DNA from 4 places in the Pseudoalteromonas sp. CuT4-3 genome. Region 3 is predicted to be linked to each of the others. Evidence: predicted binding sites of a transcription regulator. Region 3 holds the regulator's gene; each other region holds the start of a gene.
What was found. The regulator ArgR, encoded in region 3, controls arginine synthesis, uptake and breakdown. The targets are predictions, from matches to a motif close to ANTGAATANNTATTCANT.

Region 1 (5,841 bases), 1.2 Mb from region 3:
GCGTGTAGTTAACGATGAAATTCGTCGTAACTTTGCCCTAAACACTGAGCTTATGGCGATTGATGACGCTAAAGCAAAAGGGGCAATGGCGCTGTTTGGCGAAAAGTACGACGATGAAGTACGCGTAGTAACCATTGGCGATTACTCAATTGAACTGTGTGGCGGTACGCACGTAGAGCGCGCGGGTGATATTGGCTTATTTAAAATTGTATCTGAAAGCGGTATTGCTGCAGGCGTACGCCGTATTGAAGCAGTAACAGGCGCAGATGCAGTGGCGTATGTAAGCGAGCAAGAAAAACAGCTAAACGATGTAGCGGCGCTGGTAAAAGGTGATAGCGCATCGGTACTTGAAAAAGTAACTGCGCTTCTTGAAAAGTCTAAAGGCCTTGAAAAGCAAATTGCACAGCTTAACGATAAACTAGCCAGTGCAGCGGGCGCGTCTTTACTTGATTCGATTGTTGAAATTAATGGCGTTAAGCTATTAGTGGCAAACGTTGAAGGAACTGAATCTAAAGCGCTTCGAGGTATGGTTGACGATCTTAAAAACAAGATTGGCTCAGGTGTTATTGCACTGGGTGTTGCCAGCGGCGAAAAAGTAAGCCTAATTGCCGGTGTAACGAAAGATTTAACCGGTAAAGTTAAAGCCGGTGAGCTTGTAAACCACATGGCAGGCCAAGTAGGCGGCAAAGGGGGCGGTCGTCCTGATATGGCACAAGCGGGTGGTTCACAGCCTGAAAACCTAAACGCCGCGCTTGAAAGCGTGACTGCCTGGGTAAGTGAGAAAGTTTAAGCTTACGTGGCACTTATTGTCCAAAAGTTTGGCGGCACTTCGGTTGGCTCTATTGAGCGAATAGAAGCGGTCGCCGACCTTGTTGTTAAAACTAAGCAGCAAGGTCATCAAGTGGTTGTGGTTCTTTCGGCCATGTCGGGAGAAACCAACCGCTTAATTAACCTCGCCAAGCAAATAGATACTCGCCCGAGTAGCCGAGAATTAGACGTACTTATTAGCACTGGAGAACAGGTTTCTGTTTCGCTCCTTGCTATGGCTATTATAAAACGTGGCCATTCGGCTGTAAGCCTACTAGCCGATCAGGTTAATATTCAAACCGATAACATGTTTGGTAAAGCCCGTATTGAAGAGGTTGCTGCGACGCGTTTAAAGCATGAGCTTGAGCATAATCGGGTTGCGATTATTGCCGGTTTTCAGGGGCGCGATGTAGAGGGCAATATTACAACCCTTGGACGCGGCGGCACCGATACCTCTGCGGTAGAAATAGCCGCGGCAATAAAAGCCGATGAATGTCAGATCTATACCGACGTTGATGGCGTATACACTACTGATCCTCGTGTAGAACCAAACGCGCAGCGAATGCGCCATATAACGTTTGCGGAAATGCTAGAGCTGGCAAGCTTAGGCGCAAAAGTATTGCATATTCGTGCTGTTGAGTCTGCTGGTAATCATAAAATGCCGCTAAGGGTGCTTTCGAGTTTTGAGCCCGATGAAGGAACGCTAATAAGTTTTGAGGAGAGCGATATGCCAACTAAGGTTGTGTCGGGGATTGCGTTTAATCGTGACGAATGCTTGATAAAGGTACATGGCGTACCATACTGTGTTCATTCTCTTACAAAAATTTTGAAACTTTTTGCAGAAAATGGCATCGAAATAGATATGATTAGTCAAGTTAATCATAACTTTGAAAAAATAGACTATGCTTTTACTGTGCATTCAAATGACTATTTGCAAGCACACGATTTACTAACTCAACAACAGGTAAATCTGCAGGCTGATAGCATTTCTAGTGATACAACAGTTGCAAAAGTGTCGGCTGTTGGCATAGGAATGAAGTCTCACAGTAGTGTAGCGCATCAATTTTTTGATGCATTGGCGCAAGAAGGCATACACATAGTTTTAGTATCGACGTCTGAAATCAAGGTATCGGTTTTAATTGACGAGAAGTATTTAGAACTAGCAGTAAGAGCGTTACACTCAGAATTTTTAACAGAAAATGGATAGTTTGGGAGTTTTTACTTACTTTTCAATCAATTTTTCATTAAAATGGTCAAGCGGAATCTTATAATTTATTGGAACATGGGAGCAAGAGAATGCTAATACTAACTCGTAGAGTAGGTGAAACCCTAATGATTGGTGACGAAGTAACTGTTACTGTATTAGGTGTTAAAGGAAATCAAGTTCGAATTGGTGTTAACGCACCTAAAGACGTTTCAGTGCATCGTGAAGAGATTTACATGCGTATACAAGCTGAAAAGTCTAACCCTAATCCGGGCAATGCTTAATCAACACGTATACTTAGCTGAGTAATGCACTTAGCTATACCAAAAGCCACTCACTGAGTGGCTTTTTTGTTTATAAAATCGCGCATTTCATCGGTTAATACACTGCTAGAAATATATTGCATACCTTTATTATGGTGCACTAAGTAGCCGTGGTTGGTTTTAATAATATGGGTTATTTCTGCCCACTTAAATGTATGGCTTTTATAGTGGTTTTCGGTGCTAATAGCGTCATCGGTAAACGAAAGAGTAACCGTTGAGCCCGAAGCACGACTAAACATTTGGCGCGTAACCCACCAAGGCCTGCGGTAATAAAAGGCAACGCATTCTAATACACCTAGCATTATTAAAAATGTACCTAGGTAATGATCGTCCATAGCGTAAATACTAATTAAACCTAAGCACACCAGTAATGCCAGCAAAAAATACTTTGGCTTGGCTGCTTTACTATAAGAGTGGGACTCGTCAAAGCATTCGTAGTAGTAGGGTTTATCGAGTGTGTAAGTGGTGGTCAGTGCCATAATTGCTAATAAGTAATAGTTTTCGCTATTTTAACAAGCTAGCGTAAAAATCACACCCGTTAATGTAGGCTATGCATTATAAGAGTTAGAAGCCGCTTTTTATTAGCGCACAAAAAAACGGCTTATTAAAAGCCGTTTTTTACGTTACCAAACAGATTAACAGTTAGTTTCTTCTGCGTTAACGCCTTCTTTTACATTTTCACATGCATCTTCAACAGAGTTTTGCACGTCAGTTACTGCTTCATCAATACGCTCACCTGCTTCTTCTGCGTGGTTGTCTTCACAACCCATCATAAAGAAACCTGCAAATACGGCGATTAGTGCTGCTTTTAAAGTTGTTGAGTTCATAATGTAATTCCTTGTATATGTTGATTGTTTAGTGTTTTAAGTATGTTAGTAGCTACCTGGGCGATTTACCGCGCAGCGCACCTGAAACTAAAGAAATCACTAAAAGTACTAAAAAGATAAAGAATATAATTTTTGCTATACCAGCTGCGGCACCTGCGATACCACCAAAACCTAACACTGCAGCGATTAAAGCAATAACTAAAAATGTAATTGTCCAGCGTAACATTGTTTTCTCCTTGGTTATCAAATTCGTTCGAAAGTAATAATGCCAGTTGCGTGCCAGAGTTTAATTTTATTAATTTTCAATATGTTATGTTTTTTGAGCGAGAGTTGTAAATTTAGGATTGGTAAGTTTTACGTTTAACGATGTAACTTATTCACACTATTGTAAAGAGAGTGAAAAAATAAATATTTTTTGCGCGCTTCTTTACTAGTCCTGGTAAGACCAATTTACATTTTAGCCCAAGCTGATTTTTTACCTGCCGTTTAACTTACTATTTTTTATAGTTTTTAAGTTTTTTTGGGTTTAACCATATAACCTTTGCCTATAACGGTTATTTTTATCATCTATATCTAAGCTAATTTAACCCTGTATTAGCTATGTTAACTATTGTGACTGTATGTTAGTTTAATTTTAATTGGTTTTACCAATTGACAGGTGGTGGACAAAGTTAAAAGTTTTGTTATCATTCGGTGAATAATTATTTAAATAAAGCGGTTTTTTATATCGCTATATAGTGCAGGGGGAGAAAAATGGATATAGGAGCTGTACTCACAACCGCAGGTAGCTTGATGCTGACGGGCATGGTGGGCGTGTTTGTATTTCTTTCAATATTGATTGGTGCTGTGTCACTCATGTCTAAATTGGTTGCTCGTTTTGACGAGGCTGAAGTTGCAATACCGGTTAAATCACCATCTTTAAAATCTCAAGGTGTGCCAAACGAGCACATCGCTGCTATTAGTGCTGCCATTGCTCAGTACAAATCAAATAATAAATAAGAGGCACACATGGCTAAATTAAAATTAACAGAACTTGTTTTACGCGATGCTCATCAGTCTTTACTTGCAACCCGTATGCGCTTAGATGACATGCTACCTATTGCTAGCAAACTTGATGATGCCGGTTATTGGTCTATTGAGTCGTGGGGCGGCGCTACGTTTGACTCGTGTATTCGTTATTTAGGTGAAGATCCGTGGGAGCGTATTCGTGCCCTTAAAAAAGCAATGCCGAATACTAAACAGCAAATGCTATTACGTGGGCAAAATTTATTGGGTTACCGCCACTATGCCGATGACGTGGTAGAAAAGTTTGTAGAGCGTGCCCACAAAAATGGTGTAGATGTATTTCGTATTTTTGACGCCATGAACGATGTGCGTAACTTAGAAACGGCAATTAAAGCGGCTGTAAAAGTAGGAGCACACGCACAAGGCACTATTTCTTATACTGTAAGCCCTGTGCATACCCTTGATATGTGGTTAACCCTTGCAAAACAGCTAGAGGATTTAGGTTGTCACTCTATTTGTATTAAAGATATGGCAGGCTTATTAAAACCATACGATGCAGAGCAACTTATTAAAGGGCTAAAAGAAACCGTTTCTATCCCTATTGCTATGCAGTGCCATGCAACCACAGGTTTAAGTACAGCTACGTATCAAAAAGCCATTGATGCAGGCATTGATATGCTTGATACCGCAATTTCTTCAATGAGTATGACTTACGGTCATTCAGCTACAGAAACCATTGTAGCGATTGTTGAAGGTACGCCCCGCGATACCGAATTAGATTTAAACCAGCTAGAAGAAATAGCGGCTTATTTTAGAGATGTACGTAAAAAGTACGCTGCCTTTGAGGGGAGCCTTAAAGGTGTTGATGGCCGTATTTTACTCGCACAAGTACCTGGTGGCATGTTAACCAACATGGAAAACCAACTCAAAGAGCAAGGCGCAGCAGATAAGCTAAATGAAGTATTACTTGAGATCCCACGCGTGCGTGAAGATTTAGGTTTTATTCCGCTAGTTACTCCTACATCGCAAATTGTAGGCACACAAGCAGTACTAAATGTGCTTACGGGTGAGCGTTATAAAACAATTACCAAAGAAACCGCCGGTGTTTTAAAAGGCGAGTATGGTTTAACACCTGCACCTATGAACAAAGAGCTGCAAGAGCGAGTGCTTGATGGCAGTGAGGTTATTACGTGTCGCCCTGCAGATAATATAGCCCCAGAGCTTGCATCGCTTGAAGCTGAGCTGCAAAAAGAAGCGCAAGAACAAGGTTTAACACTTGCTGATGAGCAAATAGATGACGTGCTTACCTATGCATTATTCCCACAGGTTGGCCTTAAATTTATTAAAAATCGCAACAACCCAGATGCCTTTGAAGCAGTGCCAAGTGCTGATGATGCAAACACTAAGCCTGCAGCAAAACCTGCAAGTAACAAAGGTGTTAGCGCTGAGCAATACAGCGTTAAAGTTGACGGTAAAGTTTACGATGTAGTGGTTGCGCAAGGTGGCGAGCTTAAAGAGGTAACGCTAAAAGATTCAGAGCACTTACCACAATCAGCATCGGTTGCATCAGGTGAAACACTGAATGCGCCACTGGCAGGTAATATTTTTAAAGTAAAAGTAAAAGCAGGCCAAGCCGTAAACGAAGGCGATGTGGTTGTTATTATGGAAGCGATGA
Region 2 (5,841 bases), 1.4 Mb from region 3:
TACGCTGGTGGCGGCATTTAGAAGGCGCTCATCGACAGCGTGCATTATTTCGCTACGCGCTGAGCTATAGGTGTAATAAACATAGACTAATAAACTGACCAAAAACAATGTAAAGCCAGCTATAAACCACTTCCCTTTTAATTTCCCTGTGAGCATACTTGTCCCTTATTGTTACACATATTAAGTATACGCATAAATGCAATTTGCCCAAAACTAAAATGTGACTTTTTAATAAAATCCTATTATTGAAATTTTTTTACAATATTTGTCATCCGTTTAGTCGCTTTTATGGCTTAAAGGGAGACATTTTACTTATATTGCAGTAAAGTTAGCGCAATTTTTAAAAGAAGCACGCTGCTTATAATAGCGCCATAGTTTGGCATTTTTAACTGTTAAACGCGTGTTTTAGCTACACACACACTAGGTATAAAGATGGATCAAAAGCGTTGTGCCGTCGCCTCTAAAGAAAGCCTTAAGCGTATATTTACTGTACCTGAAGCGCCAGACTCAACTTTAAGCAAAATTGAGCTTGAAATTTCGAGTAATTTAGCAGGGTTTTTAAACGAAAATATAGCGGCAATTGAAAAACCATTACACGAAATTGAAAAAGATTTTCAGGCTGCGGTGATCCCAGAAAACCCAACGTTTGTATCTGCTTACGCCCAAGATATTATGGAGCAGCTAGTTGCCCATTCGGTACACACGGCTGCGCCTAGCTTTATTGGGCATATGACATCGGCTCTTCCGCATTTTTTACTACCGCTTTCAAAATTGATGGTGGGGCTTAATCAAAACCTAGTAAAAATAGAAACCTCAAAAGCATTTACCCCCCTAGAGCGCCAAGTACTAGGTATGATGCATCATTTAGCTTACTCGCAAGATGAGTCGTTTTATTCGAAATGGATGCACAGTGCTAAAACATCACTCGGTGCTTTTTGTTCCGGTGGTACAGTTGCAAACATAACGGCACTGTGGATTGCGCGTAACCGCTTATTAAAACCCGACGGCAGCTTTAAAGGCATTGCCGCTCAAGGGCTCGTTGCCGGTATGCTGCATTATGGCTACAAAGGGCTGGCCGTTTTAGTGTCGGAGCGAGGGCATTATTCTTTAGGTAAATCAATTGACTTACTAGGCATCGGCCGTGAAAATTTAATTGGTGTAAAAACCTGCGAAAATAATAAGGTTGATGTGAATGCCATGCGCGAAAAAGCCTTAGAGCTTGAATCGCAAGGCATAAAAGTTATGGCAATTGTAGGGGTTGCTGGCACAACCGAGACCGGTAATATCGACCCTCTTGATGATATGGCCGATTTAGCGCAGCAAATAAACTGCCATTTTCACGTTGATGCAGCGTGGGGTGGGGCAACGCTTTTATCGCAAACGCATCGCCCATTATTAAAAGGAATTGAGCGCGCAGATTCAATTACCATTGATGCACACAAACAAATGTATGTGCCAATGGGTGCAGGCTTGGTATTATTTAAAGACCCAACTGCTACGGATGCAATAGAGCACCATGCAGAGTACATATTACGTAAAGGTTCAAAAGATTTAGGAAGCCATACACTCGAAGGCAGCCGCCCAGGTATGGCTATGTTAGTACATGCTTGCTTACGCGTTATTGGTCGCAAGGGTTACGAAATGCTTATTGATCGTAGTATCAAAAAAGCACATTACTTTGCTGATTTAATTAAAGCCGATGAAGACTTTGAGCTGATTTCAGAGCCTGAGCTGTGTTTGCTTACATACCGCTATGTGCCTAAACAAATTAAACAAGCCATAGCTCAAGCAGATGCCGCAACACGATTAGAAATTTTCGCGTCGCTCAATCGCTTTACTGCCAGTATGCAAAAACGCCAACGTGAATCAGGACGCTCGTTTGTATCGCGTACTCGCTTAACCCCGTCAAAATACGATAATCAGCCGACAGTGGTATTTAGAGTGGTATTGGCTAATCCGCTCACATCGGGTGTTATATTAAAAGAGATTTTAGCTGAGCAAAAAGAGCTTGCTAAAACAGACCCTGTATTTAAAAAGTACTTAAGTAAGTATATGCAGTAACGCCTAGGTATAAACTAAAACAAAGGCGCCAACGGGCGCCTTTGTTATTTTTGCTGTGAGTTTTTAATACAGTCTTCTTTTTAAGCGTTAAAGCAGTTTGCCCTAATAATGTCAGTTATAATTTTTTGCGATGGGTTTATTTTCTCCATTGCTAAAAATTCATCAGGTTGGTGGGCTTGATTAATTGAGCCTGGCCCCATGACTATTGTTTCACAGCCAAGTTGCTGAATAAACGGAGCTTCTGTGCAGTAATTTACTGCAACGGCTTTTTCCCCTGCAGTTTTTTCTGCCATTTTAACGAGTGCGCTATCAGTGCTGCCACTAAAAGCTGGAATGGGCTCGTGTAAATCAATTACGCTCACTGCGCTTGGGTATTGCGCGTTTATATCGCTGGTAGCATCAATAAGTAAAGCTTGTAAGTCTTTAATGCTTAACCCTGGGAGCGGGCGCATGTCTATGTGCATTTCGCAGCAGCCACAAATTCGATTTGCGTTGTCGCCTCCATGAATATTACCTAAATTTAAGGTAGGGTAAGGTATTTCAAAATGTTCAACTGAATATTTATTCTTTAACTGCTCTTTTAAGATCAGTAACTTTGTAATCACTTTATGCATGACTTCGATGGCGTTAAGACCACGTTCGGGATCGGAACTATGACCTGAGCGGCCAATCACTCTTATAGCCGTACTCATATGTCCTTTATGAGTAAATACAGGAGTCATATCAGTAGGTTCACCAATAATACAACGCGCAGGTTTTAAATTAGGATGCTTACAAATTTGCTGCGCTCCCGCCATGGTGGTTTCTTCATCGGCAGTGGCGAGTATTAAAATAGGTTGTGTTTGCTGTTTTATATCAAGCTCACTAATAGCTTGTAATACAAAAGCAAAAAAGCCTTTCATATCAATACTACCTAACCCATATAAGTTATTGTTATGTTCAGTGAGTTTAAACGGGTCGTGGTTCCAGCGGCTATCGTCAAACGGTACGGTGTCTGTATGGCCAGCAAGCATTAAGCCGCCATCGCCTTCTCCCCGCTTAGCAAGTAGGTTGTATCGGCCTTTCCCACCTTCTAACTCTATAATTTCGCAAGTAAAACCTAAACTTTCGCACCAACGTGCTAGCAACTCTATTACCTCTTTATTACTCATACAAAGTTCATCTTCTATTGCACTAATAGAGGGGGCTGCAATGAGTTGTTGGTACATAGAGATAAATGACGGCAAAGACATAAAAAAATCCAAAATAATTATTCAATTTAATTGCATAACAATATAAAAGTATTTATGATGAATATCAATTCACTTTTTAAGCATAAATATATTAAGTATAGCCATGAAGATAATGCGACGATAATCAACAATTCATTGAGAAAAGTATTAGCTAGCATCTGAGCTAGTGTAAGCGAACACCACACCTATTTAGTAGTAAATTTATAAACGAGTAAAAAATGAATGTAGCGATTATTGGCGCAAGCGGTTATAGCGGCGCAGAATTAGCAAGCTTAGTTGCTAAGCACCCTAATTTAACGTTATCAGGCTGTTATGTCTCTGAGGGAAGTTTAGATAAACATAAATTATTAAGTGATTTATACCCAGAGCATAGAAACCTTCTTGATATTCCTTTACTACCACTGAGCGAATCAGCGTTTGATGACATAAATTCGAGTGCCGATTACATTTGCTTATGTACTGATCACAAAGTAAGTGTTGATTTAGCCCCGCAGTTTTTAGCTATGGGTAAAAAAGTATTTGACCTATCAGGTGGTTACCGCCTTGCTAGCAACGACGACTATGTTACTTACTATGGTTTTGAGCACCAACATCCTGAGTTGTTAAACGAAGCAGCCTACGGGTTAGCCGAATGGAATAGCAGTGCAATTGCCAATGCAAAACTTGTGGCAGTAGCCGGCTGTTACCCAACCGCTGCGCTTAATGCATTAAAGCCGTTGCAACAGGCTGGCTTGTTGAGTGATGAAAAAGTGATTATTAATGCTGTTTCAGGTGTTACTGGCGCAGGGCGTAAAGCCAGCGTAGGTACTCATTTTTGTGAAGTATCGCTTGCCCCGTATGGTTTGTTTAACCATCGTCATGGGCCTGAAATTGAACAACACCTTGGCCACAAGGTGTTATTTACACCGCACTTAGGTAATTTTCCGCGTGGAATTTTAGAAACTATTTATGTACAGCTTAAGCCAGGCGCTACCAAGGAAAACGTATCTGATGCTTATCAAGTACTTAAAAACGAGCCGTTGATTCGTTTGTTAGCTGATAAAGTGCCATCTATTAAAAGCGTGGTAAAACAACCGTATGTTGATATTGGTTGGCAGCAGCAAGGCTCTCAACTGATTGTTATGGCAGCGATAGATAATCTATTAAAAGGCGCTGCGGGCCAAGCCTTGCAATGTATTAATTTATCAATGAATTTAGATCACACCACTGGCTTAAAAGGAGCCTTTTAATGAGCACTAAAACGTGGGTAATTAAATTAGGTGGTGCTGTACTTAATACTGAAAACGCGGCAAAAGCTTTGTTTGATGTATTAAGCGCTGATCAAAATAATCAGTTTGTTATTGTTCATGGCGGTGGCTCGTTAGTTGACACTTGGCTAAAACAAGCAGGCTTTGCTAGTGCAAAGCACCAAGGACTGCGTATTAGCCCAAGTGAGCAAATGCCTTACATAGTGGGGGCGCTGGCTGGCTGTGCAAATAAGCAGCTGGTAAGCCAAGCTATTAATGCAGGCCATAAACCTGTTGGCCTTTGTTTGTATGAAGCCGGAGTTATGGCGTCTCAAAAGCTAAAAGCGCTTGGGCAAGTAGGTAAGTGCGAAAGTAATGATGATTCAATTGTTAACGATTTACTTAAGCTTGGTCGGTTACCTATCGTGAGCTCTATTGGGTTTGATGAGCAAGGTAACTGGTACAACGTTAATGCTGATGAAGCTGCCGCAGCGATTGCTAGCAACTTAAATGCAGAACTTATTTTTATGACAGATGTAGAAGCGGTACTTGATGCAAACAAGCAGCCGTTACATCAACTTGACACAAAACACATTGATACTTTAATTGATGAAGGGGTAATTTTGGGCGGAATGGAGGTCAAAGTTAAGACCAGCCTGTACGCTGCCCAACATTTACGACGCGGTGTGTATATTTCCAGCTGGCAAAAGCCAGACAATTTAACTGCTTTGCTACAGGGCGAGCATGTCGGAACAAAAATTACACCATAGGGTTATCATGTTAGAGAATTTTTTAACGGGTCTAGAATTAGACCAACAAGGCGCACTAAATTTACTAAAACTAGCGCGTGATTTAAAAGCAAAGCCAGAAAAGTACAGCCAAGTATTAGCGGGTAAGTCAATTGTTACCTTATTTGAAAAGCAAAGTTTACGTACGCGTTTATCGTTTGATATTGGTATTAACCGTTTAGGCGGCCACGCTGTGTATTTAGATCAGCAAAACGGCGCTATGGGTGCACGTGAATCTGTAAAAGACTTTGCACTTAATATTTCTACGTGGGCTGATGGTATTGTCGCGCGCGTAAACCAGCACAGCACGTTAACCACCTTAGGTGAATACTCTAGTGTACCTGTCGTGAATAGCTTGTGTGATTTATATCACCCGTGCCAGGCATTGGCTGACTTTTTAACGCTACAAGAAGTACATGGCGATGTAAGCGAGCTAAAAGTGGCTTACTTAGGTGAAGGTAACAACGTTACTCATTCACTTATGTTATTAGCGGCAACGCTAGGTACTGATTTTGTTGCTGTTACACCAAAAGG
Region 3 (5,841 bases):
TCAAAAGAGCGCCTAGGTGCATTACCTGAACTCACCTACGAAGATTTGGCTAACCCACAGTACAAAGGACAAATTTGTACACGCTCTGGCAAGCACCCTTATAACCTTGGCTTAGTTGCTTCGATGATTGCTCATCACGGCGAGGAAAAAACTAAAACATGGTTAGAAGGTGTTAAAGCTAATTTAGCACGTAAGCCACAAGGGAACGATCGCGCGCAGGTAAAAGCGGTAAAAGAAGGTTTGTGTAATCTTGCTTTAGGTAATAGTTACTACCTTGGCAAAATGCTTCAAGACGACGAGCAAAAAGCGTGGGCTGAGTCTGTTTATATTAATTTTCCTAATCAGCAAAATCGCGGCTCACACATAAATGTTTCGGGTGCTGTCATTACTAAATATGCAAAAAATCCTGATAATGCCCTTAAGCTTATTGAGTTTATGAGCGAAACCAAAGCTCAAAATATGTATGCCTCTGTAAATATGGAGTACCCGGTTAAGCAAGGCGTTGAGCTATCAAGTTTAGTGGCCTCTTGGGGAAGCTTTAAAGAAGATGGCCTAGCACTTGATGAGATCAGTAAATATCGTCCGTTAGCCCTTAAGCTAATAGATGAGGTGAAGTTCGACATTTAATGAATTTTATATTTAAGCTGTCTAAATGGCAGCTCTTTGCTTGGTCGACAGGGCTTTTATTGTCGGCCCCGCTGTTTTTTCTGATATATGAATCTTTACAAGGCGACTCAGAGGTATTTTCTCATCTGTGGGATACCGTGCTGTGGGATTATATTACTAATACCGTACTGCTTATTTTTGGCGTATGCCTGCTTAGCTGTGCAATTGCGCTTCCGCTTGGTTGGCTCAGTGCGTATTGCTCCTTCCCCGGAAAAAAGCAATTTGAATGGGCGCTTATGCTGCCCCTTGCAATGCCTACCTATTTAATAGCTTATGTGTATACCGATTTGCTAGATTACGCTGGCCCTGTGCAAATAGCCCTAAGAGACTGGTTTGATTGGCACTCGCCAACGGATTATTGGTTTTTTGATATTCGCACTTTGCCCGGCGCTATTGTAATGATCGCACTTGTGCTGTATCCGTATTTATTTTTAATTTTTAAAACCGCACTGCGAGAGCAGTCATTTAAGCTAGTGCAAGCTAGTCAATTAATGGGTTTATCGCCTTGGCAAAGCTTTTTTAAGGTAAGTATAGTGCTTTCTCGTGGCTCAATTGTGGCAGCCCTTGCGCTCATAAGCATGGAAACCATGGCCGACTATGCAACGGTAAGTTACTTTGCAGTGAGCACCTTAACCACCGCGGTGTACGATACATGGTTTGGTTATTACTCACTCACGGCTGCAGCGAAAATATCGGGCGTTATGCTGTTACTGCTGTTTTTAGCTTTAATGGCCGAGCGCTTTAGTCGGCGTAACCAAGCCGTGTTTGAGCGTCAATCAGGTGTTAATAGCGAGTCGTTGTACAAACTTAAAGGTAAACATGCATGGCTGGCTACGTCATTTTGCAGTGTTATTTTGCTCATTGCTTTTATTATACCTATGTTGGTATTGCTAAATTATGCAATAACTTACTTTGATAAAGCGTGGAACACGGCATTTTTTAGTTACGCGTGGCAAAGTTTAAAAGTAGCTATTATTGTTAGCCTAGCCAGCATAATACTCGCTACACTCATCGTTTTTTATCAGCGTGTGGCAAAGCAAGGCTATTCTTTAATACCTGGTCGCTTAGCGAGCACCGGCTATGCACTGCCAGGTACGGTTCTGGCTATTGCTGTGTTATTACCGCTTAGCGCATTAGAAAACTCAATAAATACAGTCCTTGAGGGCTACAACCTAGATATAGGTTTATTACTAACCGGCAGCATTGTCACTATTATACTGGCTTACTTAGTGCGCTTTTATGCCATTGCGCACGGTGCTATAGAATCGAGCTTTGTACGTATTAGTCCATCACTGGATATGGCTAGCCAGTCTATGGGTAAAAGCCAAGGGCAAACACTGCGCTTAGTGCACCTTCCTTTATTACGTCGAGGTCTTTTAACAGCTGCATTGCTTGTATTTATTGAGTGTATGAAAGAGCTGCCTGCCGCATTACTATTAAGGCCTTTTGACTTTGAAAGTTTAGCCACACATGTATTTCAATATGTGAGCGATGAGCAGCTTGAGCTTGCCTCTATTTCCGCTTTATTTATTGTTTTAGTTGGGTTGATCCCCTTGTATTTTATTAATCGTTCTATGGAGCAACGCAGTTAAATGAGCCGTTTAAATTTACAAGGTGTGGGTTATCACTACAGTGGCACGCACGTGCTACACAATTTAGATTTAACGGTGGGTCAAGACGAAATTGTGTGTTTGCTCGGAGCCAGCGGCTGCGGTAAAACAACCACCTTAAAAGCAATTGCTGGCCTTATTGAAATAAATGAAGGTAGTGTATTTATAGATGGCAAATGTGTAAGCGACAAGCATACATTTGTATCACCAGAGCATCGTAATATAGGGATGATGTTTCAAGATTATGCCCTGTTTCCGCACCTCAGTGTGGCCGATAATATTGCGTTTGGGCTGGGTAAAGTAAGCAAAGCACAAAAACAGCAACGGGTAGAGGAAATGCTAGAGCTAGTGCATTTAACGGGGTGTGCAAAACGCTACCCTCATCAGCTCTCGGGTGGCCAGCAGCAACGCGTGGCTATTGCGCGGGCTTTGGCTTATAAGCCTAGTTTATTGCTTCTTGATGAGCCTTTTTCGAACATAGACACACAAGTACGTTTTGAGTTAATTGCTGATATTAGGCGCATTATTAAAGCGCAGCAGGTTTCTGCGGTATTTGTTAGCCACTCAAAAGAAGAAGCCTTTGCGTTTTCAGACACGCTAGCCATTATGCACCAAGGAAAAATAGCCCAACAAGGTACACCAGAGCAGCTTTTTGCCATGCCAAAGACAAAGGAGGTTGCAGAGTTTCTGGGTCAGGGCATATACTTAGGCGCAGAAGTGTTAACGGCAACTGAATACACAACGCCTTTTGGTGTCGTGCAATCGCAGCATGATCATACGCACAGTGCAATAAAAGGGGTGGTGTATATTCGTCCACACCATATTGAGCTTGCGCAAAATACGCAGGCCGATAACCCTCAAGGTGTGAGCATTTTAAGCCGTCGTTTTATAGGCTCGGCTTATGTTTACACTGTTGTAATTGCAGAGCAAGAGATTGAAGTTGCCGCACAATATGGCCAGTCATTTGAAATAAATGAGCAGGTTATAATAAAAATAAAACCTCACACGGTGAATTTTTTCGAATCATAACAAATGTGTTATTCGCTGTGTTTTATAAAGCTAAGGAATAACAATGGCGCAAGCGCAATCTGGGATTTGTGCTGAAGCAAACTTACACGGTTTGCATTTATTTTTTAATGTATTTGATGGTCAAGACGAGTCATTGCGCGCAAAGCTTAAGCGCGTAAGCGCAATTGAAGAAGAGTTTAGTGATCAGTTTTCCGAAGCCATGCTCTCTTGCATGGTGGCTATAGGCGCGCAATATTGGCCGCATATACTACCTGAATATATCCCAAGCGAGCTGCAAAGCTTTCCTAATATAAATCACAGTGATTTTGTTATGCGCGTACAGCCATGTGATTTATTCATACAAATTCGCTCAGACCGAGAAGATGTTAATCACCTTTTTGCATTGCAAATATTAAAGTTGTTTTCGCCCGATGTAGAGCTGGTTGAACAAATTCGCAATTTTAGGTTTTTAGATGGGCGAGACTTTAACGGCTTTATTTATGCAGGCGACACCCCACATGGACGCCAAAAACGAATCACGGCGCTGGTTAATAACCCCGACAGCTTTGAACACCAAGGCAGCTATATTCATGTACAGCGTTATAAGCATGACCTGAGTGTATGGCAGCATTTATCACTAAGCGAGCAAGAGCACATTATGGGGCGCACACGTTTAGATAACACCTTAATTGAGCCAAAGGTAGATACTAGCCACGCGACTAGAAGTGAGCTCAAAGATGAGAGCGGCCAAGCAATACTGCTTAACCAAAGCATGCCGTATGGCGATGTTTACGAGCAAGGCATGCTAAGTATTACATGCTCTGCATCGGGAAGTGCGTTTGAAAAGGTACTTAACAGCCGGATAGGAAAAGGGGAGTGTTACGACCACTGGCTTGATTTTACTCAAGCCGATATGGGCTCAGCGTTTTTTGCGCCGTCAGTTAGTTTTTTAAAACAGCTTTAAACCGTATCAAATAAAATACGTACGCGCTCTAGTGTAATGTCTATTTCAGATATTTTTGCTGGCGCAATAAAAATAGTGTCATCTCCGGCAATTGTGCCCAATACACCATCCGCTTTGCCTAGTGAGTCTAATAAGCGGGCAATTAGCTGCGCAGCGCCTGGGCTGGTGGTTATAATAATCATCATTTCGTTATGCATAATATCAATAACAAGCTGACGTAGTGGGCTTTTAGCAGTCGGTACGCCCATTTCTGCGGGTAGGCAATAAACCATTTCTTGTTTAGCATTACGGGTACGCACAGCGCCAAACTTGCTAAGCATGCGCGACACCTTACTTTGGCTTATATTGTCAAAGCCTTGCTCTTTTAATGCTTCGACTATTTCGCCTTGCGAGCCAAAGTTCTCTTCTTTTAAAAGTGCTTTAAACGCTTTTACCAGCGCTTCTTGTTTGTCTTGTGGTTGCATAGTCTTTATTCATTTTTGTTATTTATAATGCAAATTCTACACAAAAATGAATAATTATGCAGCAGTTGTTTAGTTAACTTGCCAGTTTGCTGCGATAAACCAACAAAGTTTACAACTATGGTCGAAAATATACCTGAAATAAGCAGGATAAATTTGTTTTTAGTCGCTAATTTCATTATCTTAAGAGCCACAAATATTTCCTACCTCAAATTACGGAGAATTCCAATGAAAGTTGCTGTATTAGGTGCTGCAGGCGGTATCGGTCAAGCGTTGTCTTTATTATTAAAAACAGGCTTACCAGCTGGTTCTGAATTATCACTTTACGATGTTGCACCAGTTGTACCAGGTGTTGCGGTTGACCTATCTCACATCCCTACAGATGTTAAAGTAGCAGGTTTTGGCGCAGACGATTTAAATAAAGCGCTTGAAGGGTGTGATATCGTACTTATCCCAGCGGGTATGCCACGTAAACCAGGTATGGATCGTGCGGATTTATTTAACGTAAACGCAGGTATCATCAAAACATTAGCAGAAGGCATTGTAGCTAGCTGTCCTAAAGCGTTAGTGGGTGTTATCACTAACCCAGTAAACGGCACTGTACCAATTGTTGCTGAAGTATTCAAAAAAGCAGGTACTTACGACGCTAAGCGCGTATTTGGTATAACTACGCTTGACGTAATTCGTTCAGAAGCATTTGTTGCTGAGCTTAAAGGCGTAGACGTAGCAACCGTTAAAGTACCAGTAATTGGTGGCCACTCTGGCACAACCATTCTACCTCTACTTTCTCAAGTTGAAGGCGTAAGCTTCACTGAAGAAGAAGTAGCTACACTTACTCCACGTATCCAAAATGCAGGTACTGAAGTAGTAAATGCTAAAGCGGGCGGTGGTTCAGCTACATTATCTATGGGTGCTGCTGCAGCACGTTTTTGTATGTCTTTAGTTAAAGGCCTACAAGGTGAAGACGTAGTAGATTACGCATACGTTGCTGTTGAAAATGGCGATGCAGAGTACTTTGCTCACCCAGTACGTTTAGGCACAAACGGCGTAGAAGAAATCCTTTCTTACGGCGAGCTAAGCGCATTTGAAGAAAAAGCTAAAAACGACATGCTTGAAACTCTGAAAAAAGACA
Region 4 (5,841 bases), 980 kb from region 3:
AATTACAGACGATAAATCTATTTTCTTTTGCTTCGCTGTTTTACCTTCAATCGCTTCTAATAAGTCTAAACGACCAATTAAGTCAGTTAGATTAGCAACACCTAAGCTTGCCATAATTTCACGTGCTTCTTGGGCTATAAACTTAAAGTAGTTCATCGCCATTTCTGGTAAGCCGTGGTAATGCTTTTGACGAAGTGTTTCATCTTGCGTTGCAACACCGGTCGCACAGTTATTTAAATGACAAATACGTAAGTATTTACAACCTAGCGCCACCATTGGGCCTGTACCAAAGCCAAAGCTCTCTGCACCTAAAATAGCGGCTTTAATGATATCTAAACCTGTTTTTAAACCACCATCTGTTTGCAGGCGAATACGGTGACGAAGACCATTTTCAACAAGCGCTTGCTGGGTTTCTGCAAGGCCAAGCTCCCACGGGCTACCCGCGTATTTAACTGACGTTAATGGGCTTGCCCCGGTACCACCATCGTAACCTGAGATGGTAATTAAGTCGGCGTACGCTTTAGCTACACCTGTGGCAATTGTGCCTACACCCGGCTCAGATACTAACTTCACCGATATCATCGCTTCTGGGTTTACTTGTTTTAAATCGAATATTAGCTGGGCTAAATCTTCAATTGAGTAAATATCGTGATGCGGTGGTGGTGAAATTAATGTTACACCGGGTACCGAATAACGAAGCTTTGCAATATACGGCGTTACTTTTTCGCCTGGTAACTGCCCGCCTTCGCCAGGTTTAGCACCCTGCGCCACTTTAATTTGAATTACATCCGCATTACGAAGGTAGTGCGGCGTTACACCGAAACGACCCGAGGCAACTTGTTTAATACGTGAGTTTTTCTCGGTGTTGTAGCGCAGCTTATCTTCGCCACCTTCACCTGAATTTGAACACCCGCCTAAGCGGTTCATTGCAATGGCAAGCGCTTCATGCGCCTCTGGCGAAAGTGCACCAATACTCATAGCTGCAGAGTCAAAGCGCTGGTATAAAAATTCAGCCGGCTCAACATCATCAATGCTAATGCCTTTTTCGGGTAATTTAAGCGCTAACATATCGCGCAGCGTTGCAATAGGACGGTTATTAACTAAATCAGCATAGGCTGCGTAGTCTTTATAATCGCCTGAACGTACGGCTTTTTGTAGCGTTTGAATAACATCTGGGTTGTAAGCGTGGTATTCACCACCGTGAACGTATTTTAATAAACCGCCATGGCTCAGTAACTTACGCTTACTAAAAGCAAGTTTATGTAGCTTTTGCTGATCAATATCAAAATCGCTAAAACAGGCGCCTTTAATACGACTTGCCACACCTTTAAAGCACATGTCTACCATAGCATCAGATAGACCAACCGCTTCAAAAAGCATTGAACAACGGTACGATGCAATTGTGCTTATGCCCATCTTAGACATAATTTTGTACAAGCCTTTATTAATGGCTTTTCGGTACGAAAGCGTCACTTCGCAGTACGATTTATCAATCACTTTACTGTCGCTCATCGCAACCAGTGACTCGTATGCAAGGTATGGGTAAATTGCGGTTGCACCAAAACCAAGTAATACGGCAAATTGGTGTGCATCGCGTACGCTACCCGTTTCAATAATAATATTAGACTCACAACGTAAGTTATTATCTACTAAACGTTTTTGTACAGCACCTACCGCCATAGCAGCAGGAATTGGTAATTGGGTTTCGCTAAAGTTACGGTCAGATAAAATAAGCATTACACAGCCGGCTGCTGCTTTTTCTTGTGCAGCGTCGCAAATACGTGCAACCGCTTTTTCTAAACCTTCCTCTGCTGTGTATGTAATATCAATTTTACAGTAGCTGTAATGCTCGTCATCGGCATTTAGTAGCTGCTGCATGTCTGCATACATTAAAATTGGCGTATCAAACTGTAGGCGCTTAGCGTGGCCTGTGGTTTCATTAAATACGTTTTGCTCACTACCAATACACGTTGCCAGTGACATTACGTGGTTTTCACGCAGCGGGTCGATTGGCGGGTTAGTCACTTGTGCAAACTTTTGGCGGAAGTAATCGTACAATGAACGATGCCCTTCGCTTAGTACTGCAAATGGCGTGTCATCACCCATAGAGCCAGTTGCTTCTTGGCCGTTTTCACCCATTACGCGAATAACACTATCGAGCTCTTCGTTAGTGTAACCAAACATTTTTTGGTATTTAGCAAGTGTTTCGTCATCAAATGAGCGATTACCCGCATCTTGCTCGGTAAGCTCTTCAAACGGGGTTAAACGTTTAACGTTTTCTTCAAGCCATGACTTATAAGGATGACGCGATTTTAGATCTTGGTCGATTTCGTCTGAGTGCCAAATCTTGCCTAATTTAGTATCAATTACTAACAGCTCACCTGGTCCTACACGGCCTTTTTCGACCACTTCATCTGCAGTGTAATCCCAAATCCCTACCTCAGAGGCAAGTGTAATAAAGCCATCTTGAGTAATAACATAGCGCGCTGGACGCAGGCCATTTCTATCAAGGTTACAGGCTGCAAAACGCCCATCAGACATAACAATGCCCGCAGGGCCATCCCACGGTTCCATGTGCATAGAGTTAAAGTCGTAAAATGCACGTAAGTCATCATCCATAGCACGGTTTTTCTGCCATGCAGGTGGCACAAGCATACGCATAGCACGGAATAAATCCATGCCACCTGCTAAAAACAGCTCCAGCATGTTATCTAAGCTTGAAGAGTCAGAGCCGGTTTCGTTTACAAACGGCGCTGCACTTTGTAAATCAGGAATAAGTGGCGATGAAAACTTATACGAACGTGCACGAGCCCATTGGCGGTTACCTTCAATGGTATTAATTTCACCATTATGCGCTAAATACCTAAATGGTTGTGCTAAAGGCCAACGCGGCTGAGTATTAGTAGAAAAACGCTGATGGAATACACAAATAGCGCTGGTCATACGAATATCAGCTAAGTCTAAATAAAAGTTAGGCAAATCTGCAGGCATCATAAGGCCTTTATAGATAGTCACTAACCCCGATAAACTCGCAATATAAAACGACTCATCCTCTGCTAAACGCTTTTCTGCACGGCGACGTGCTACATATAAACGTCGCTCTAAATCTTTAGAACGCCAACCTTCAGGCGCACTAACAAAAATTTGCTCAAAACCAGGTAATTGCTGTGTAGCAATTGGCCCTAGCATTGAAGGGTCAGTAGGCACTTCACGCCAACCGAGTATTTTAAGTGTTTCTTGTTCTAATTCTTCACATAAAACCTGTTTTGCAGCTTGTGCTAAAACGGGATCTGAATTTAAGAAAACCATGCCTACGGCGTAATTTTTACCTAAGTGCCAATTATGCTCACTCGCAATAGCACGGAAAAAACTGTCAGGTTTTTGTAGTAATAAACCACAGCCGTCACCTGTTTTACCATCGGCAGAAATACCACCGCGGTGCTGCATGCGATCAAGTCCAGTAATAGCTGTACGAATAAGCCGATGACTAGCTTGACCATTTACTTGGGCTATTAAGCCAAAGCCACAATTATCTTTTTCTAATGTTGAGTCGTATAACATAGACCCCTCCCTTGCTGCACTGTTAACGTGAATGAACTGCTCGACGATTTGCTAACAGACGCACAAAACTAGCCTCTATAGTAAATAGAGTCAATATTATTTTGAATACATATTCACATTCTTGAATATTTCTCACTTCATGGCAAGATTTCTTTTTTACCCATAAGTTTTAACAATTAGCGCTTATTTGCGCGTTATTTTTTCATGACACTGGTGTCAATTTTAACATTTTGTAAAAACAAAGGCGCCAAAGCAATACCCTTTACGTAAACGTAAAGAACCAAGTCCATGAATAAATATTCACTAATTTCCCGCAGGTTCAGTTAACATTTAGATAGTTTAATGCGTTTTAAATAAATTAGAGGCTTAGGATCACGCTTTTTTAGCGTTCATTAGTATAGTTATTAATTGTTGTGACGTTTTTAGTGCAGATGTAGTGAATTTTTATTTATTACCAATTCGCTTGATTGAGCGAACTATTGTAAGGCTGGAAAAGCGTGTTGATCGCAGGGCAAAAAACTCGCTATTTGGTTGTTCGAAAAAGAATTCTTTAACGCAAATAGCGACACATTTAGCCCCGTAAATTGATTACGTCTTATTGCGCATTGATATAAAACTCATATTTTAATTAAAATTCGCGCTTATATAAGTAGCTTTGTTGCTTACTTATCCTGACTAGGTGCACCTAAACGAGGAGCAAGGGCTGAGTTTGCTAACTATTGAGCACAGATTAATGGTTATAATCACCCACTGATGGGCTGTTCAAGAGATTAAGACGTAAGAAAGTTAATAGGCACAAAAAAGCCACGTAAAACGTGGCTTTAATAATCTAGCAAAGTAGCAATTACTCTGCGTCAGCTTCTTTATACTTAGCTGCAGTTTCAGTGATCAGTGGCTGTAATTCACCACGTTGAAACATTTCAATGATAATGTCACAACCACCTACTAATTCGCCCTCAACCCAAAGCTGTGGGAAAGTAGGCCAATTTGCGTATGCTGGTAACTCAGCGCGAATATCTGGATTAAGTAAAATATCAACATAGGCAAATGGTTCGCCACATGACATTAGAGCTTGTGACGCTTGTGAAGAAAAACCACAATTTGGTAATTTAGGCGACCCTTTCATGTAAAGGATAATTGGGTTTTCTGAAATCTGCTGTTTAATTTTATCAATGGTTTCCATCTACAACCTCAAAATGACGATAGCTTGATATACCTAGGGCTTGAAAATAAATCATTGTGGCCACAGATATATAACTTAAAATGGGCAAATAAAGCCGCAATTGAAATAGTCTTTAGCAATAGCATTGCTGTTTGCTTAAACTTGAGTAAAATACTCAACAATTATAGTAACACTATATTTTCGTTTGGTATAGGTAAGTGGTCTGTTCTATCAGGCATTACGTACTATCAAGCGAGTTATCAACCAAAAGAAGATGGAGATAAAAAAATGGCATTTGAACTACCGTCACTACCATATGCAATTGATGCACTTGAGCCTCATATTTCACAAGAAACTCTTGAGTATCACCACGGTAAGCACCACAACACTTACGTTGTTAAATTAAACGGTTTAATTCCAGGTACTGAATTTGAAAATAAATCTTTAGAAGAGATTGTTTGTTCATCTGAAGGTGGCGTATTTAACAACGCTGCACAAATTTGGAACCACACTTTCTACTGGAACTGTCTATCTCCAAATGGCGGCGGCGAGCCAACAGGTGCTATCGCTGACGCTATTAACGCTAAATGGGGCTCTTTTGACGCGTTTAAAGATGCATTAAACGACAAAGCGGTTAATAACTTTGGTTCTAGCTGGACATGGTTAGTTAAACTAGCTGACGGTTCATTAGATATCGTAAACACGTCTAACGCAGCAACGCCGCTTACAGACGAAGGTGTTACACCAATCCTAACTGTGGATTTATGGGAACACGCTTACTACATAGATTACCGTAACGTTCGTCCTGATTACCTTAAAGGTTTTTGGGCGCTTGTTAACTGGGAATTCGCGAACGCTAACTTCGCTTAATTAGCTATTATACGCTGATTTAAAAAGACGCCTCGGCGTCTTTTTTTATGCCTTTATAAAATTAAAACCGCCTTTATACGCGCTAAATTGCTAATTTAGCCACATGATCTTTTTTCACTTAAATTTTTAATTTTATTGCACAAAAATATCAATCTCTGACTAAACTTTAAAAAGTAAGCACCTTTTTAAAGCGGGTTTCGGAGGTTATTATGACTATTTTTGAGCACTACCAAGCACGATACGAAGCA

Region 1: the regulator ArgR is predicted to act here: its motif matches at 3,854-3,871, upstream of VOI46_RS03075 (OadG family transporter subunit).
Region 2: the regulator ArgR is predicted to act here: its motif matches at 3,350-3,367, upstream of argC (N-acetyl-gamma-glutamyl-phosphate reductase).
Region 4: the regulator ArgR is predicted to act here: its motif matches at 3,662-3,679, upstream of gltB (glutamate synthase large subunit).

Annotation. Positions count from the first base shown of each region.
Region 1 is NZ_CP142030.1:690,593-696,433, forward strand. It holds gene alaS (alanine--tRNA ligase) at 1-790, shown strand, start outside; gene VOI46_RS03050 (aspartate kinase) at 797-2,014, shown strand; gene csrA (carbon storage regulator CsrA) at 2,104-2,295, shown strand; gene VOI46_RS03060 (YcxB family protein) at 2,346-2,813, opposite strand; gene VOI46_RS03065 (hypothetical protein) at 2,970-3,161, opposite strand; gene VOI46_RS03070 (DUF1328 family protein) at 3,214-3,387, opposite strand; gene VOI46_RS03075 (OadG family transporter subunit) at 3,915-4,160, shown strand; gene oadA (sodium-extruding oxaloacetate decarboxylase subunit alpha) at 4,170-5,841, shown strand, end outside.
Region 2 is NZ_CP142030.1:886,685-892,525, forward strand. It holds gene VOI46_RS03975 (GGDEF domain-containing protein) at 1-156, opposite strand, end outside; gene panP (pyridoxal-dependent aspartate 1-decarboxylase PanP) at 433-2,061, shown strand; gene argE (acetylornithine deacetylase) at 2,142-3,293, opposite strand; gene argC (N-acetyl-gamma-glutamyl-phosphate reductase) at 3,512-4,522, shown strand; gene argB (acetylglutamate kinase) at 4,522-5,289, shown strand; gene VOI46_RS04000 (ornithine carbamoyltransferase) at 5,297-5,841, shown strand, end outside.
Region 3 is NZ_CP142030.1:3,117,057-3,122,897, reverse strand. It holds gene VOI46_RS14465 (Fe(3+) ABC transporter substrate-binding protein) at 1-627, shown strand, start outside; gene VOI46_RS14460 (iron ABC transporter permease) at 627-2,258, shown strand; gene VOI46_RS14455 (ABC transporter ATP-binding protein) at 2,259-3,305, shown strand; gene VOI46_RS14450 (Dyp-type peroxidase) at 3,349-4,248, shown strand; gene argR (transcriptional regulator ArgR) at 4,245-4,712, opposite strand; gene mdh (malate dehydrogenase) at 4,938-5,841, shown strand, end outside.
Region 4 is NZ_CP142030.1:2,134,798-2,140,638, forward strand. It holds gene gltB (glutamate synthase large subunit) at 1-3,561, opposite strand, end outside; gene VOI46_RS09760 (Grx4 family monothiol glutaredoxin) at 4,406-4,744, opposite strand; gene VOI46_RS09765 (Fe-Mn family superoxide dismutase) at 5,012-5,593, shown strand; gene VOI46_RS09770 (PrkA family serine protein kinase) at 5,803-5,841, shown strand, end outside.